Regions from separate parts of the Streptomyces sp. NPDC006197 genome, predicted to be linked through region 1. Evidence: riboswitches for the same ligand, from Rfam matches in the RefSeq annotation. Region 1 holds a riboswitch; each other region holds the start of a gene.

Region 1 (4,294 bases):
ATCTCGCCCTGCTGGGAGACGTAGCTCCGCATCGGGTAGGCGAGCGCCACGACGAGGGAGCAGACCACGAGGGCGAGGAAGGCCGCGCGGCCGGTGAGCCGGGAGCGGCGGGCCTGACGGCGGGTCTGGGAGCGGTAGACACGGGCGGCGGTCTGCTCGCCGAGCAGTCTGATCCGGGTCGCGGTCGAGAACCGGTCCCGGTCCTTCGCGGCCATGTCGTGTCGCCTCCCCTGTTCACGCGTACGTCCCCGCACACGGTACGGGACCGAGTACGGGGACGGACGTAACTACAGCGTCAGGCGAGGTCAGCCCTTGAAGCGCGGGAAGGCGCTGCGGCCGGCGTAGACCGCGGCGTCGTCGAGGATCTCCTCGATGCGCAGCAGCTGGTTGTACTTGGCGACGCGGTCCGAGCGGGCCGGGGCGCCGGTCTTGATCTGACCGCAGTTCACGGCGACGGCGAGGTCGGCGATGGTGACGTCCTCGGTCTCGCCGGAGCGGTGGGACATCATGCACTTGAAGCCGTTGCGCTGGGCGAGCTCGACGGCGTCGAGGGTCTCGGTCAGCGAGCCGATCTGGTTGACCTTGACCAGGAGGGCGTTCGCGGTGCCCTCCTCGATGCCGCGGGCCAGGCGCTCCGGGTTGGTGACGAAGAGGTCGTCGCCGACGATCTGGACCTTGGAGCCCAGCTTGTCGGTGAGGATCTTCCAGCCGTCCCAGTCGTCCTCGAACAGCGGGTCCTCGATGGAGACCATCGGGTACGCGGAGACGAGCTCCTCGTAGTACTCGGTCATCTCGGCGGCCGAGCGGGACTTGCCCTCGAACTCGTACGCGCCGTCCTTGTAGAACTCGGAGGCGGCGACGTCGAGCGCGAGCGCCACGTCGGTGCCCGGGGTGTAGCCGGCCTCCTTGATGGCCTCGACGATGAGGTCGAGGGCGGCGCGGTTCGACTCCAGGTTCGGGGCGAAGCCGCCCTCGTCGCCGAGGCCGGTGGAGAGGCCCTTGCGCTTCAGGACGCTCTTGAGGGTGTGGTAGATCTCCGCACCCCAGCGGAGGGCCTCGGAGAAGGACTCCGCGCCGATCGGGGCGATCATGAACTCCTGGATGTCCACGTTGGAGTCCGCGTGCGAACCGCCGTTGAGGATGTTCATCATCGGAACGGGCAGCAGGTGCGCGTTCGGGCCGCCCAGGTAGCGGAAGAGCGGGAGGTCGCTGGCCTCGGAGGCGGCGTGCGCGACGGCGAGGGAGACGCCGAGGATGGCGTTGGCGCCGAGCGAGCCCTTGTTCTCGGTCGCGTCCAGGTCGAACATGGCCTGGTCGATCAGGCGCTGCTCGGTGGCGTCGTAGCCGACGAGCTCCGGGCCGATCTGCTCGATGACGGCGAGGACGGCCTTCTCGACACCCTTGCCCTGGTAACGGTTGGGGTCACCGTCGCGGAGCTCGATGGCCTCGAAGGCACCGGTGGAGGCACCGGACGGAACGGCAGCACGGCCGGTGCTGCCGTCGTCGAGGCCGACCTCGACCTCGACCGTGGGGTTGCCTCGGGAGTCCAGGATTTCCCGGGCTACGACGACGTCGATGGACGGCACGAGCATCTCCTTCTGGGATGTGACGCTGGATGTGACGCAAGGTCGGTGCAGGGTCGCTTGGCCTTGCGACAAGAGCCTAACCGGCTCGGGGGCTCCGGCCAGCCGGGCGCCCGCCCGCTGGGACGAAAAAGGACCCAAGGGCACGCATCCCGGGACGAAGGACCCCGGATCTACTGGACAGTAACCGCTGAAACCGCCACGTTCCCCGGAAACGGGGAACCCCGGTCCGGCGCGCACGGGGGAAGGGCACGCCGGACCGGGGTGGTCACCGCGGGAGGGTCGTCGGGGCCGCGTGAGCCGCCGGACTCACGCGAGCCGCCGGACTCACTTCAGGTGGAGCTGCTGGCCCGGGTAGATGAGGTCGGCGTTCTCGACGACGTCCTTGTTCAGCTCGAAGAGCTTGGCCCAGCCGCCCTTGACGCCGTGCGCCTGGGCGATCTTGCTGAGGGTGTCGCCGGTGACGACCTTGTACTCGCCGTCGCCCTTCTTGACCTTCTCGCCGGTCGGGGTGGTGACGGTCTTGGGGGCCTTGCGCTGCTCGCTGCGGGTGGTCGGCTGCTCGGCGCGACGCTCCTGCTGCTTCGGGGCGGCCTGCTGCTTCGGGGCGGCCTGCTGCGGGGCGGCCTGCTGGGGCTCGCTCTGCTGCGGGGCGCTCTCGGCGGCGCCGCCGTCGTAGGAGGCACCGGAGAGGCCGACGCCGCAGCTCGGCCACGCGCCCTTGCCCTGGCCCGCGAGGACCTTCTCGGCGACGGCGATCTGCTGGGACTTCGACGCCAGGTCGGCGCGCGGGGCGTAGGCGGTGCCACCGAAGGCGGCCCAGGTGGAGTTGGTGAACTGCAGGCCGCCGTAGAAGCCGTTGCCGGTGTTGATGGCCCAGTTGCCGCCGGACTCGCACTGGGCGACGGTGTCCCACTCGGCGGAGGTGGCGGCCGAGGCGGTGCCCGCGGTCATCAGCGGGGCGGCGACGGCGATGCCGGTGACGCCGACGAGCGCGGCGACCTGGGTGGCCTTGGAGGGACGACGGTGTTTGCCCTTGGCGGAAAACAGCATGGGGATTCTCCTCACCGACGCCTGTGAGGTGAGCTGTCGGGTTCGGGCCGGAAAGTTGCCCGGCCGCGTGTCCTTGCACGCGGCTTCACCCCAAGCCGGTCGTCGGCCGTCTGTCTCAACGGCCGGGACCGGCACTTACCTTGGGTCCCCCACTCCTGCCTTCGGCGCTTGCGCGACGACTGTTCCCATCGGCCGACGGCAGGATTCGGCGTTTCGGTCGACGGGGCCCGCGGTGGCGAGCGGTGACGACCGTAGACACAGACCCGCCGGAAGTTCAAAGAGGCTCATCGGGGAAAAATCGCCCTTGTCCACCCTCCGGCGGGCGGTGTTTGCGCAGGTGAGAGGTGACGGAAGCAAAGTTTGCGGACGCGACACGCCAGTTGGGGCGAAGAGACCCATGTCTCACTTGCCCAGAACCGGACATAAGCCCGCGAACTAACCGGCTGCCGTTGTCGAACCCACCGTCAGGTCAAGGCTCTGACCAGGGAGGATGAGGTTCGGATCGGTGCCCACCGTCTGCCGGTTGGCGTCGTAGAGGGCGGTCCAGCCTCCGGGGAGTTCGTTCTCCTGCGCAATGCCGGACAGGCTGTCACCCGGACGCACGGTGTATTCGCCCGTAGTGTCCTGACTGTCCGTTGCGCCCGAATCCTTCGCCTCGTCAGTCGCGGGCGTGGCGTCGACCTTTTCTCCCGCCTTGTCCGCACTCGAAGCGTGTCGACCCGATTCGGGCGAGCTGTCCGTCTCGCCGGATTCCTCCGGAGCGGCCTCGCCCCGGTGCTTGCCGGTGCCGGGCGTGGCCGACGGTGCGTCAGTCTCCGGCGTGCCGGACGAATCCGGTGTACCGGGCGTAACGGACGCGTCGGGGGTGCCCGGAGTCGTCGGCGCGGCGGGCGCGGTGGACGTGGCCGGCGCGGTCGGCGTGGCGGAGGTCGCCGGAGCGGTCGGCGTGGTCGGCGCCGTGGGGGTCGCGGAGGTGGCGGACCGGTCCGTCGTCCCGGTGGTCCCCGTGGGGGCCGTCGGCGTCCCGGCGGTGCGGCCGGACTCGGGAAGGGGGCCGGTGGGCGCCGTCGGGACGACGGTCGGGCCGGGGTTCACGCCGGTGGCCCTGCCGTCGTTGGTCAGACCGGCGATCGGCGCGCAGGTGGCCCACTCGGTGCTGCCCTTGGCGAGCGCCTTCTCGGCCACCGCGATCTGCTGGGCGCGGCTGGCCAGGTCGGGGCTGGGCGCGTAGGCGAGGCCGCCGTTGCGCTCCCAGCTGTCCTGGGTGAACTGGAGGCCGCCGTACATCCCGTTGCCGAAGTTGGCGCTCCACTGGCCACCGGACTCGCACTCGGCGACCCGGTCCCAGGTGGCGGCGTCGGCGGCGGAGGCGGATCCGGTGGCGAGCAACGGCAGTGCCATGGCGGATCCGGTCACGCCCGCGGCGACGACGATGGCGGGGGCCTGACGGGGGCGACGGTGTCGTCCGTTCCCGGAACGCATAAGAGCGCCTTTCGCGTGACGGCTGAGACTGCCGGGAAACGTAGCCGCATTCGAACGTCCGTCACAAGTCGATGGCGCCACGATCACACGAAGATCACATTTCTGATGGACCCTCAGTGACCAGGACCGGTACGGAAGGGGAGAACTCCACCGGAAGCGTGCGCAAACCACGCATG
Region 2 (4,294 bases), on a different contig from region 1:
CCATCTTACGGCCTGTACGTCCTGTACATTTTTTACAGACAGCTGGAGGTGCTCAGCCATGGACGCCCGCCATGTCCTGCCCGAGTTCACGGAGCGGACGAGCTTCGGAACCCGGACCCTCGACCCGTACTCGAAGCTCCTCGAATCCCGGATCGTCTTCCTCGGCACGCCGATCGACGAGACCTCGGCCAACGACGTCATCGCCCAGTTCCTGCACCTCGAATACGCGGCCCCGGATCAGGACATCGCGCTCTACATCAACTCCCCCGGCGGCTCGATCAGCGCCATGACCGCCATCCACGACACGATGCGGACGCTCGCCTGCGACGTGGAGACCACCTGCCTGGGGCAGGCCGTGGCCACCGCCGCCGTCCTGCTCGCCGCCGGCACCCCCGGCAAGCGGCACGTCCTCCCCGGCGCCCGGATCACCCTCCGGCAGCCGGCCATGGACGAGCCCCTCCAGGGACAGCCGAGCGACCTCGACATCCACGCCCGCGAGCTGCTCCGGCTGCGCGCCCTGACGGCCGGGATGCTCACCGAGTACACCGGGCAGAGCCGGGACCGGATCGACGCCGACCTGGACCGCCTCACCGTCCTGGACGCACCCGCGGCCGTCGCGTACGGGCTGGTGGACCACGTGATCACGAGCCGGCGCGACGCCGGCGCGGCGCGGTGAGCCGGCCGTGGTGCCCGAGCTGCCTCCGCTGCCCGCACTGACGCGGGCCGAGGGCGAGTTGATCGACGCGTACCTCGAAGTCGTCGACCTCCTGGGGAAGATCAACCCATCCAGGGGTACGCATACCTATGGGGCACTACGGGCGGCACAAGCGCTGGTGGGGCGCGCGGAGGCGCTGCGCGAGGCTCTGACGGTCATGCATATGCGGGGCGAGAGCGAGGTGCACGCGGACACCCTGGCGCGCGCCCTGCGGGTGTTGGACGGCGAGCGTCGCGCCGACCGCGTCACCGTCCCCCGCGCACGGGCGAGTTGACATTCCGGCATGTCGTGTCGAGGTCCGTACGGCCGACAAGCAGCGCAGGATCGCTCCCTCGTTCGGCGTAGTCGACGAGTCGACATATGTGCGGGGTGAGTTGCGCAACAGGTGTACGCATCTGGCGGAATGGGGCGTTCCACCGCTGGTGCGGGGCTCGTGGGCCAAACCTCCGAGGATCACGAAAGCAACCTGTCCACCCGAATGGATCAGTCGTGAGGAGCCTCACATATGGCCGTTTCAACTCGGATTTCGACCTGGGTGTAGGTCAAGATCCCTGTCGACGACAAGCCCCCGCCATCCGAGGCGGGGCGGTCCGGGCGGACGCCGAGTCCTGCCGCCGTCCCGGACGTCTGGTCGACAGGAGTGGATCGGCAGGAGTGGAGGACCCGAGCAGTACGGGACGTACGCGCTGTTTCCGCAGCGGGGCCGTCCCTTGGGGTGAAGCCGCAGCCGCGGCCGGGCATCTTCGCCAGCCCGAACCCGACAGGTCATCCTTCGCAGGCGGCTGACGAAGGGTTGCGCATGACTGCGCAGATGCACGTCCCGTCCCTGCTGTCCCGGGCCGGAGCCGTCTCGGCTCTCACCCTCGCCGCCGTCGGCGGCACGATGCTCGCACCCGGTGCGGCACCCGAGGCCCAGGCAGTGACCACCTACGCGAACAAGGCACTGAGCGTCGCCGCGTCCAAGAAGGGAGCCCCCTATCGGTACGGGAGCGCCGGACCCTCCCGGTTCGACTGCTCCGGTCTGACGCTCTACGCGTACAAGAAGGCGGGCAAGTCGCTGCCTCGCACCGCGCAGCAGCAGTACAACAAGACCCGGCACATCTCCGCGTCCAGCAGACAGAAGGGGGACCTGGTCTTCTTCCACTCCGGCGGGAGGGTCTACCACGTGGGCATCTACGCCGGCAGCGGGAAGATCTGGCACTCACCCAAGACGGGATCCTGGGTGAAGCTCGACAAGATCTGGTCGTCGAAGGTCTACTACGGCCGCGTCCGATGACGACGCCCGCCGGGCACTGACCCGGTCTCGGGCCTCGGGGGCCTGTGACCCCGCCCCGGGGGTGCGGTGGCGCCGCCGCACCCCTGCGCCGGGGAACAACCCCTAGGGGGCGTCTTGCCGACCCTGATCCGCCGGACAGGCCCTAGACGTACGAAGCGGCCGCCTGGGTCCACGGGAGCGTGATCCAGACGGTCTTGCCGCCCTCCTCGGTCGGAGTGACCGAGAGACGGCCGCCCGCCTCCGCCGCCAGGGAGCGGATGATGACCATGCCCCGGCCGTTGTCCTGCTGGACCGCCGCCGGAAGACGGCGCGGCCAGCGCGGATGGCTGTCGGTGACGCCGATGTGGAGGCGCTCCTCGCGCTCCAGGCGGACGTCGACCGTGAAGGTGGGCGACTGCCCGAAGGTGTGCAGGACGGCGTTGGTGGCCAGTTCCGAGACCATCAGGCGGATCGCGTCCGCCAGGTCGTCGGCACCGTCGAGGCCCCATCCGTCGAGGACCTCCGCGACGTACCGCCGGGCGGTGGGGACCGACGCGGGGTTGCTCGGCAGCGTGACGGATGCTTCCTGGTGGTCTGCCATGGCGACGCTGTCCCTTTCCCGCCGGGGCTTCGGCCCCGGATCGCGCTACGCGTCAGGGTCCCACCGATCGTGCCGCCCCGGCAGGCGTTCCACCAAGATATGTCCCCATCTGTCGCCCGAAGCGGTGAACTCTGCTGCCGGGGAACGTCCTTGGACCTCCCGACGGGTCGTCAGAACGCCGGGGCGGTCCGCAGGATCGTCTCCACCGCGCGCCCGATCTCCGCGTCCGTCAGATCGGCCCGGGCCGTGAGGCGCAGCCGCGAGATGCCGTCGGGGACGGACGGGGGCCGGAAACAACCGACGGCGAGGCCCTGTTCGCGGCAGTCCGCCGCCCAGCGCAGCGCCGCCTCCGGGGAGGGCGCGTGGACCGAGACGACGGCCGCGTCGGGCCGGGCGGAGGTGAGCCCGGCCTCCGTGAGCAGCCGGTGCAGCGCCCCGGCGACGGCGCGGGCCCGCTCGGCGAGGCCCGGTTCGGCCGCGATCAGGCGCAGGCTCGCGAGCGCTCCGCCCGCGGCGGCCGGGGCGAGCCCGGTGTCGAAGATGAAGGTGCGGGCCGCGTTCACCAGGTGCTCGATCACCCGGGCCGGGCCGAGGACGGCACCGCCCTGACTGCCCAGGGACTTGGAGAGGGTGAGGGTGGCGACGACGTCCTCGTCGCCCGCGAGCCCGGCCTCGTGCAGGGCGCCCCGGCCGCCGTCGCCGAGGACGCCGAAGCCGTGGGCGTCGTCGACGACCAGTCCGGCGCCGTGCGCGCGACAGGCCTCGGCGAGCCCCGGGAGCGGGGCCTTGTCGCCGTCGACGGAGAAGACGGAGTCGCTGACGACCAGGGCCCGGCGTCCCGGGTGCGCGTCCAGGGTCTTGGCGACGGCCTCGGCGTCGGTGTGGGGGACGACGGCGGTCTCGGCGCGCGCGAGGCGGCAGCCGTCCACGATCGAGGCGTGGTTGGAGGCGTCGGAGACGATCAGGGAGTCCCGGCCGCCGAGCGCGGTGAGCGCGGCGAGGTTCGCGGTGTAGCCGGAGGAGAAGACGAGGGCCGCTTCGAAGCCGCAGAACTCGGCGAGTTCGCGCTCCAGCCGGGTGTGCAGCCGGGTGGTGCCGGTGACGAGCCGCGAGCCGGTGGAGCCGGCGCCCCAGCGCCTGGCCGCCTCGGCCGCCGCCTCGGTGACCTCGGCGCGGCGGGTGAGGCCGAGGTAGTCGTTGCCCGCCAGGTCCAGGAGGTCCGACTCGGCAGCCCGGGGCCGCAGCGTCCGGACGAGACCGGCCTCGGCCCGGCGGCGCGCCTCGGCGTCGGTCCAGTCGAAGGCGGTGCGGCGCGGGTCCGCGGCCCGTGCGTCGTCGTCCCGTGGCATGCGGCGATCCTTTTGTAGGCAGCGCACAGACCCTAACCGCAGCGTGCCGAGGTCGGGATGTGGTCATCCACACACCTCGATCGGGGGCGTTTGTTCGGTTCCTCCTTGGCCCGGGGGCGGGCGGTAGGCAAGGATCTGCGGTTATGGACCTGCTGAACACGCTGGTGGAGAAGGGGCTGCGGCGCGAGCTGCCGACCCGTGAAGAAGCGCTCGCCGTGCTGGCGACCTCCGACGACGAACTGCTCGAGGTGGTGGCGGCGGCCGGCAAGGTGCGCCGTCAGTGGTTCGGGCGCCGGGTGAAGCTGAACTACCTGGTCAACCTGAAGTCCGGTCTCTGTCCCGAGGACTGCTCGTACTGCTCGCAGCGGCTCGGC
Region 3 (4,294 bases), on a different contig from region 1:
GCCCTCGCCTACCCGGAGGGCCACCCCTACCACCACACGCCGATCGGCTCCATGGCCGACCTGGACGCGGCCACCCTGGAGGACGCGCGGAACTTCTTCCGCACGTACTACGCCCCGAACAACGCGGTGCTGTCCGTCGTCGGCGACATCGACCCGGCGCAGACGCTCGCGTGGGTCGAGAAGTACTTCGGCTCCATCCCGGCCCACGACGGCAAGCCCGAGCCGCGCTCCGGCGACCTGCCCGAGGTCATCGGCGAGCAGCTGCGCGAGGTCGTCGAGGAGGAGGTCCCGGCGCGTGCGCTGATGGCCGCCTACCGGCTGCCGCACGACGGCACGCGCGAGTGCGACGCCGCCGACCTGGCCCTGACGGTCCTGGGCGGCGGGGAGTCCTCCCGGCTGCACAACCGCCTGGTCCGCCGCGACCGTACGGCCGTCGCCGCGGGCTTCGGCCTGCTGCGGCTCGCCGGGGCGCCCTCGCTGGGCTGGCTGGACGTCAAGACCTCCGGGGGCGTCGAGGTCCCGCGGATCGAGGCGGCCGTCGACGAGGAGCTGGCCCGGTTCGCCGAGGAGGGCCCCACGCCCGAGGAGATGGAGCGCGCGCAGGCCCAGTTGGAGCGGGAGTGGCTGGACCGGCTCGGGACCGTCGCCGGTCGCGCCGACGAACTGTGCCGGTTCGCCGTGCTGTTCGGCGACCCGCAGCTCGCCCTGACCGCCGTCGACCGCGTCCTGGCCGTCACCGCCGAGGAGGTGCGGGCGGTCGCCGCGGCCAAGCTGCGTCCCGACAACCGCGCGGTGCTCGTCTACGAGCCCCTGGCGACCGAGCAGAGCGAGAACGCCGACGGCGACGAGGAAGAGGGAGCGGACCAGTGACCGACGCTGCCGTGTCTTTGACCAGCATGGACTTCCATCCGCAGCCCCGGCCGGGCGCAGCCAGGCCGTGGGCCTTCCCGGCCCCGGACCGCGGGAAGCTGGACAACGGTCTGACCGTGCTCACCAGCCACCGCCCCGGCCAGCAGGTCGTCGCCGTGGAGATCTTCCTGCCGGCCCCGCTGGACGCCGAGCCCGCCGGTCTCGACGGTGTCGCCACCATCATGGCCCGCGCGCTCTCCGAGGGCACCGACCAGCACAGCGCCGAGGAGTTCGCGGCCGAGCTGGAGCGCTGCGGCGCCACGCTCGACGCGCACGCCGACCACCCGGGCGTACGGGTCTCCCTGGAGGTCCCGGTCTCCCGGCTGCCCAAGGCGCTCGGCCTGCTCGCCGAGGCCCTGATCGCCCCGGCGTTCCTGGAGACCGAGATCGAGCGCCTGGTGCGCAACCGTCTCGACGAGATCCCGCACGAGACGGCCAACCCGGCGCGCCGCGCGGCCAAGCAGCTCTCCAAGGAGCTGTTCCCGGCGGAGTCCCGGATGTCCCGGCCGCGCCAGGGCACCGAGGAGACCGTCGCCGCGATCGACGCCGCCGCCGTCCGCGCCTTCTTCGACGCATACGTCCGGCCGGGCACGGCCACCGCGGTGGTCGTCGGCGACCTGACCGGGGTCGACCTCGACAAGGTCCTCGCCGAGACGCTGGGCGCCTGGACCGGTGAGCCGGCCGAGCCCCTCCCGATGCCGCCGATCACCGCCGACGACACCGGACGGGTCGTCATCGTGGACCGCCCCGGCGCCGTCCAGACGCAGCTGCTGATCGGCCGGATCGGCCCCGACCGGCACGACCGCGTCTGGGCGGCCCAGGTCCTCGGCACGTACTGCCTCGGCGGCACCCTGACCTCCCGTCTGGACCGGGTCCTGCGCGAGGAGAAGGGCTACACGTACGGCGTGCGGGCCTTCGGCCAGGTGCTCCGCTCGGACGCCGAGGGGAACGGCGCCGCGATGCTCGCCATCAGCGGATCCGTCGACACCCCCAACACGGGCCCGGCTCTCGAGGACCTGTGGAAGGTGCTGCGCACCCTCGCCGCCGAGGGCCTCACCGACGCGGAGCGCGAGACCGCCGTGCAGAACCTCGTCGGGGTGGCGCCCCTCAAGTACGAGACGGCCGCCTCGGTCGCCGGGACGCTCGCCGACCAGGTCGAGCAGCACCTCCCGGACGACTTCCAGGCCCAGTTGTACGCGCGCCTGGCCGAGACCGGCACCGTCGAGGCGACGGCCGCCGTGGTCAGCGCCTTCCCGGTGGACCGGCTCGTCACCGTGCTCGTCGGTGACGCGGCGCAGATCGCGGAGCCGGTGCGTGCGCTCGGCATCGGTGAAGTGACCGTCGTGACGGGCTGATTCCGGCTCCGAGGCGACAACGGGAGGGCCCCGACGGCATAGTTCGTCGGGGTCCTCCGCTTTGTCCGTATTGGGATCAAGGGTGATCGTTTGCCCTGTGGCATGTCTTACAAAAGTCGTGTCCGGTTGGTGATTGAAAGACGATCCGCATAGCGTCGGGGCGGCTGTTCGTCAGTTGCACGTGCCGCAACCGCGGCATCGGACAGTCATCGCCGAGTCCCCGTCAGGCGCGAGCCTGGGGAGCCGGGGACCCGCACGCAGTCCCTGGGGTGAATCGGGCGCCTTCGTCTCGTACGGAGGGGCTCGTAGGAGACCTTCCTGCTCCGAACCCGTCAGCTAACCCGGTAGGCGAGAAGGAAGGAAAGGATCAGCCCTTACATGGCGTTCACCCGTGCCACCGGGAAGCATCGTGCTCCGAGCCGGATGGCGCGCCGCAGCGCGGGCATCGCCGGCGCCGCGACGCTCGCCACCACCGGCGTCATCGGAACCCTCGCCTCCCCGGCGCTCGCCGCCGACACGGACCACCGCTCCGTCGAGGACACCGGTCTCACCCAGGTGATCACCGAGGACTCCCTCGTCGACCGGATCAACGCCCAGGCCGCCGCCCAGGAGCAGGAGGCCGACGAGGCCATCGCCAAGGCGAAGGTCCAGGCCGAGGCGAAGCGCAAGGCCGAGGCCCGCGCCAAGGAGATCCGCCTGGAGCGCGAGCGCGCCGCCCGCGAGGCCGAGCGCCGCCGCCTGGCCTCCTTCCAGCTTCCCGTCGCCGGCTCGTACGTCTCCACCGGCTACAAGACCGGCGGCTCGCTCTGGTCCTCCGGCAGCCACTCCGGCGTCGACTTCCACGCCGCCTACGGCACCCGGGTCGTCTCCGTCGGCTCCGGCACCGTCGTCGAGGCCGGCTGGGGCGGCGCGTACGGCAACAACATCGTCATCCGGATGAACGACGGCACGTACACCCAGTACGGGCACCTCTCCTCCATCGGGGTCTACGTCGGCCAGACCGTCGAGCCGGGCCAGCAGATAGGCATCTCGGGCTCGACCGGCAACTCCACCGGGCCGCACCTCCACTTCGAGGCGCGCACGAGCCCCGAGTACGGCTCGGACATCAACCCGATCGCGTACCTCCGCGCCCGCGGCGTCAACGTCTGATCCCGCCCGCCGCGCACCGCGTCGCAAAAGCCCCGGCTCGTACTGAGCCGGGGCTTTTCGCTGACCGGAAGACGGCCATGGATTCCGTCGGGGCATCGGAAATTCCGGCGTGCTGCAATAGAGTCGAAGATCGGCGCAGAACAGGCGCCGCTCGAATTGTCTCGCGCGCACCAAGGCGGAGGTCGGACATGCGCATTCCCGCGCATTCGGTATGCACGGCGATCCGGGACGACATCGTCTCCGGCGTGTTCGAGTGGGGTGCTCGGCTGACCGAGGAGCAACTCGCCCGCCGGTACGGGGTCTCCCGGGTCCCGGTCCGCGAGGCGCTGCGCACCCTGGAGTCCGAGGGCTTCGTCGTCACCCGCCGTCACGCGGGCGCCCAGGTCGCGGAGCCGACCGAGCAGGAGGCCGCCGATCTCCTCGACATGCGGGCGCTGCTCGAACCGCTGGGCGCCGCCCGGGCCGCGCAGCGGCGCACCGAGGCGCACCTCAAGGTGCTGCGCGGCCTGGTCAGGCTGGGGCAGGAGCGGGCCAGGCGCGGCCAGGGCGAGGACCTGCGCTCGCTCGGAGGCTGGTTCCACGAGACCCTGGCGCAGGCCTCCGGGAGCCCGGCCCTCACGGCGCTGCTCACCCAGCTGCGGCACAAGATCGCCTGGACGCACGTCGTGGAGCAGCCCGTCCAGCCGGTGGAGGCCTGGGCGGAGCACGGCGCGATCGTGGACGCAGTGGCGCGCGGCGACGCCGAGCGGGCGCGGGCGCTGACCGCGCTGCACGCGGAGCGCTCACTGCCGCTGCACCGGCTGAAGAATCCGGGGCGCGGCCGTGTGAGGGTCCCGCAACATCCCGTCAACACGACGAGTGCCCGGAATTAACACGCGCGC
Region 4 (4,294 bases), on a different contig from region 1:
CCGGGCAGGAGCGGAACCAGGTGGTGGCGCTGCTGCGGCGGGCCTGGGAGTTCCTGCCGTTCGTGGACCTCGTCCCGTTCATCGTGCCGTACCACTTCGACTTCGCCGAGGGCGGCCGGCCCGTCATGTCCGTCGACAAGCTCTTCGGCATCCGGGACCGGTACGTGCTCGACATAGCCGACCCGGAGCTCGACCGGCGGCTCGCCATAGCCCAGACCGTGGCCCTCGACGCCCTGCAGTCCCGCTGACCGAGCCGGGGCCTCGTCGGTCACCGGCGTGCCGAGCCGGCACCGGTCCGCTCGCCGGGTGGGCTTGCCGTCCACGTGGGGCCGCCGTCTGCGAGGGCCGCTGTCCGCCCGGGGCCGCCGTCCCGCCCGGGGCCGCCTTCCGGGGCGCCCCGCCGACGAGGGCGACGCGTCTACCCTGGAAGGACGGGCAGGGGACGGGGCACTCCGTTCCTCCCCGCGCCCGAGCCGCGCACCGGCGGAAGGGCGGCGGATCATGTTCTTCAGCGATCGCACCGACGCGGGGCGGCAGCTCGCCGCCCGGCTCGACCACCTCAAGGGCCATGACGTCGTGGTCCTCGGGCTTCCGCGGGGCGGTGTGCCGGTGGCGGTGGAGGTCGCCGACGCCCTCGACGCGCCGCTCGACATCTGTCTCGTACGGAAGCTCGGTGTGCCGCACCAGCCGGAGCTCGCGATGGGGGCGCTCGGCGAGGGGGGCGTGCGGGTGCTCAACGAACGGGTGCTCCGCGAGACCCGTGTGGGCGACCACGACCTCGCCGCGGTGGAGGAGCGTGAGCACGCCGAGCTCGACCAGCGCGCCCGCCGCTACCGGGGCAGCCGGCCCTCCGTGCCCCTCGACGGGCGGACGGTCGTCGTGGTCGACGACGGGCTGGCGACGGGGGCCACGGCGCTGGCGGCCTGCCGGGTGGTCCGGGCCCGGGGCGCCGCCCGGATCGTCCTCGCCGTCCCGGTGGCGCCACGGGGCTGGACGGCCCGCGTCGGCGACGATGCCGACGAGGCCGTCAGCGTGCACACGCCGGACCTCTTCTTCGCGATCGGGCAGTTCTACCAGGACTTCTCGCAGACACCGGACGCCGAGGTCATCGCCTGCCTGGACCGGAGCAAAGCCGCGCGGAACCCCGACGCGCAGGGCACGGACGTGCGGATCCCGGTCTCCGGCGTCACCCTCGTCGGGCGGCTCGCGGTGCCCGAGGGCGCCGACGGCATCGTCCTGTTCGCCCACGGCAGTGGCAGCAGCCGCCACAGCCCCCGGAACCGGGCGGTCGCGGGGGTGCTCAACCGGGCGGGCCTCGGGACCCTCCTCTTCGACCTGCTGACCGAGGCGGAGGCGGAGGACCGTGAGCGTGTCTTCGACACCCGGCTCCTCGCCGGGCGGCTGGCCGGGGCCACGGAGTGGCTGGCCGGGAGGCCCGGGAGCACGGGACTCCCGCTCGGGTACTTCGGTGCGAGCACGGGCGCGGCCGCCGCGCTGTGGGCGGCCGCCGACCCCGCGTCACCCGTGAGCGCCGTCGTCTCGCGGGGCGGTCGGCCGGACCTCGCGGCCGAGCACCTGGCCCGGGTGCGTGCTCCGACGCTCCTGGTGGTGGGCGGCGCGGACGCGATGGTCCTGGACCTCAACCGGCGGGCCCTGGCCCTGCTGCGCTGCGAGAACCGGCTCGCCGTGGTGGGGGGCGCCGGCCACCTCTTCGAGGAGCCGGGCGCCCTGGAGGAGGTGGCGGACCTCGCCACCTCCTGGTTCGCCGAGCACTTCCGGCGTCAGGGGATCAGTACGCCGAGTTGACGTTGTCGATGGAGCCGTAGCGGTCGGCCGCGTAGTTGCAGGCGGCGGTGATGTTGGCGACCGGGTCGAACAGGTCCATGGAGGTGCCGGGCACGTGGTAGGCGAGGAAGGTCGGCTCGATGACCTGGAGCAGGCCCTTGGAGGGGGTGCCGGCGACCGCGTTGGAGTCCCAGAGGTTGATGGCCTGGGGGTTTCCGGACGACTCGCGCATGACGTTGCGGAGGATCCCGTCGTAGGAGCCGGGGATGCCGTGCTGGCCCATGATGGCCAGGGACTCCCGGATCCAGCCGTCGAGGTTGTCGGCGTAGTTCGTGGCGGCGGCAGGGGCGGCCTGGCCGGCGGCGGGTGCGGCGGCGACGGCCTGCGCGGCGGAGGCGCCCGCACCGGTGGCGACGGCGGGAGCGGCCGGCCGGCGCTCGGAGCGGCTCGCCCGTTCGGTCGTGGCGGACTTCTTCGCCTTCGCCTGCGCGGGGGCGGCCTTGACGGAATCCCGACGAATCGTCAGTTCGAGGCCGGGGCGAATGAGTGACGGGTTGTCACCCACGACGCTCTTGTTGGCACGGTAAAGGCTCTTCCAGCCTCCCTGAATTCCCTTCTTGTGGGCGATCAGGGAAAGCGAGTCGCCACTCACGACGGTGTACGTGCGTGCGGCGGCCGGGGCGGCGGGGGCCTTGGCGGCGGTCTGCGCGGCGGGAGCGGCGAGGGACTGGGCGGCGATCTCGGGGGCGCCGGACACGGGCGCGGCGTCGGCGACGGCCGGGGCGACGAGCGGCAGGGTGAGTGCGGCGCCACTCGTGCCGACCAGGGCGAGGCCTCGGGAGACGGGGCTGCGGCGGGGGCGGCGGTGCTTACCGTGAGCAGGCATGACGGTTTCCTCTCCGGCGCCTGCGGGGTGAGCTGTCGGGTTCGGACGGGAGATGTCCGGCCGCGCGCACGCGGCTTCACCCCGAGCCGTTCCGGATTCCGGACCGGCGTATTCGTGGGTCCCCCGCTCCTGCCGTCGGGTGAAAAGGGAGGTTTACCGAGCGGCGGCAGGATTGGGCGTTCCGCTCGAATGGAGGTGACCGTAGGCCAGTAATGCGACGGATAACAAGGGGGAGGTGTCTCTGGTATCCGGAAATGGATCACGGAATTCGGTTAATTCAAGATCGATGCCGTCCGGGAGGCGTTGAACTTCCTTGCCCAGTACGGGGTGGGGGAGGGGGTCGCCGGACTGTCGGGCCGTGTGAGTGAGCCGTGTCACTCGAAGCGCAATGTCCCATTTGTTGCTTAATTCCTTTCATGGGTAAATAGGATGGTAATTCATATGGTGGGGTGTTCGTCGAGAAGGGGAGAGGTGGCGCGGAGGTGGCGACTCTCCGTGTGGAGGCGAAAGCCGCGAAACCGACATTCCGTCTTGAAGGATGGAGGGAGCCGACTCAGGAGACACCCCCATGCCGCCCTCCACCTCCCTGCTCAGCCCCGACGCCCTCGACCGCGAGGCGGCCGCCCTCTTCGAGAGCGCCACCTGGCAGCGGATCGTCACGGACTGGACCGCCCCCCAGGAGCCGCCGCCGGCGGAGGAGGGCTGGCGGGCGCTGCTCAGCGTGCCGGTGGACCGGCTCGTGGCCGACGCCCTGGCCTCCCTGCCTCCCAAGCTCCCCTCCGAGCGCCGCATCCCGGGGCGGCTCGGAGCCGTGCTGCCGGACCGGCTGCACACCTGGCGCCGCATCGGCCAGGCCGAGCTCCGTCCCTCGGTCCACCTCGGCTACGCGCGCCTGGTGCTGACGGAGTGGGGCTGGCAGAACGCCCCGTACAAGCTGCGTGACGTGCGTGGCGCCCGGTGCGTCTGCGGGGCCCTCCTCGCCGCCCACCGGCTCGGCTACGGCAGCGCCGACACCATGAACGAGGCGGCCGCCTGGATCATGACCGAACTGCGGTCGCGCGGGTGGCAGGGGCTGATCGGGCCGTGGAACAGGGCCCCCGGCCGCACCGGAGCCGACGCCGTGGCGCTCCTCGACGCCACGGTCCGCCGCGCCGCGCACGCCGGCCGCTGACGCCACGCCACGCCGGTGCCACGCTGGTGCCGCGCCGGTGCCGGGCGGCGACCGGAAGGCCGCTGCCCGGCACGCGGGGGAGGGGGTCAGCCGCTGACGCTCGGGGCTCCGGTCTCGATGTGTCCGGTGTACCGGCGCGACCAGCTTCCGTCGATGTCGGCGAGGATCGTGAAGTCGTACCAGCCGTCGTTGTACGCCACCGCGTTGAAGAAGTCCTCGCGGCTGGAGTTCGCCGGCACCGTATAGGTCCACGGACCGTCCGAGCGGTAGGCGTTCGAGCGGATCGTGAAGGTGACGGGCCCGGCCGAGGTGTTGGTCATCCTGAACCACAGGGCCGTCTTGCCCGTCCCCGCCTCGGGCGCGAACCGGGCCGCCACCTCGACGGCCTTGCCCGCCTTGGAGGCGTCCCCGACGAAGCGGCGCAGGAAACGGTTCGGGCCCATCATCGAGAT

The links. Region 1 has a riboswitch for cyclic di-AMP ahead of ABZ318_RS09540 (transglycosylase family protein). Riboswitches for the same ligand answer to the same signal wherever they lie in the genome.
Region 2: another riboswitch for cyclic di-AMP. It lies ahead of ABZ318_RS05180 (C40 family peptidase); the one in region 1 lies ahead of ABZ318_RS09540 (transglycosylase family protein).
Region 3: another riboswitch for cyclic di-AMP. It lies ahead of ABZ318_RS21090 (M23 family metallopeptidase); the one in region 1 lies ahead of ABZ318_RS09540 (transglycosylase family protein).
Region 4: another riboswitch for cyclic di-AMP. It lies ahead of ABZ318_RS10535 (LysM peptidoglycan-binding domain-containing protein); the one in region 1 lies ahead of ABZ318_RS09540 (transglycosylase family protein).

Annotation. Positions count from the first base shown of each region.
Region 1 is NZ_JBEXSZ010000021.1:48,816-53,109, forward strand. Features, by position in the region: gene ABZ318_RS09530 (septum formation initiator family protein) at 1-215, opposite strand, end outside; gene eno (phosphopyruvate hydratase) at 306-1,592, opposite strand; gene ABZ318_RS09540 (transglycosylase family protein) at 1,911-2,636, opposite strand; cyclic di-AMP (ydaO/yuaA leader) riboswitch at 2,640-2,813, opposite strand; gene ABZ318_RS09545 (transglycosylase family protein) at 3,072-4,037, opposite strand; gene ABZ318_RS09550 (cytochrome P450) at 4,213-4,294, opposite strand, start outside.
Region 2 is NZ_JBEXSZ010000010.1:64,649-68,942, forward strand. Features, by position in the region: gene ABZ318_RS05170 (ATP-dependent Clp protease proteolytic subunit) at 59-676, shown strand; gene ABZ318_RS05175 (hypothetical protein) at 684-989, shown strand; cyclic di-AMP (ydaO/yuaA leader) riboswitch at 1,390-1,511, shown strand; gene ABZ318_RS05180 (C40 family peptidase) at 1,515-1,991, shown strand; gene ABZ318_RS05185 (ATP-binding protein) at 2,134-2,571, opposite strand; gene ABZ318_RS05190 (8-amino-7-oxononanoate synthase) at 2,742-3,920, opposite strand; gene bioB (biotin synthase BioB) at 4,064-4,294, shown strand, end outside.
Region 3 is NZ_JBEXSZ010000065.1:38,760-43,053, forward strand. Features, by position in the region: gene ABZ318_RS21080 (pitrilysin family protein) at 1-870, shown strand, start outside; gene ABZ318_RS21085 (pitrilysin family protein) at 867-2,264, shown strand; cyclic di-AMP (ydaO/yuaA leader) riboswitch at 2,465-2,630, shown strand; gene ABZ318_RS21090 (M23 family metallopeptidase) at 2,643-3,413, shown strand; gene ABZ318_RS21095 (GntR family transcriptional regulator) at 3,602-4,285, shown strand.
Region 4 is NZ_JBEXSZ010000024.1:21,350-25,643, forward strand. Features, by position in the region: gene ABZ318_RS10525 (hypothetical protein) at 1-248, shown strand, start outside; gene ABZ318_RS10530 (phosphoribosyltransferase family protein) at 502-1,806, shown strand; gene ABZ318_RS10535 (LysM peptidoglycan-binding domain-containing protein) at 1,790-2,671, opposite strand; cyclic di-AMP (ydaO/yuaA leader) riboswitch at 2,676-2,860, opposite strand; gene ABZ318_RS10540 (hypothetical protein) at 3,240-3,842, shown strand; gene ABZ318_RS10545 (phosphocholine-specific phospholipase C) at 3,929-4,294, opposite strand, start outside.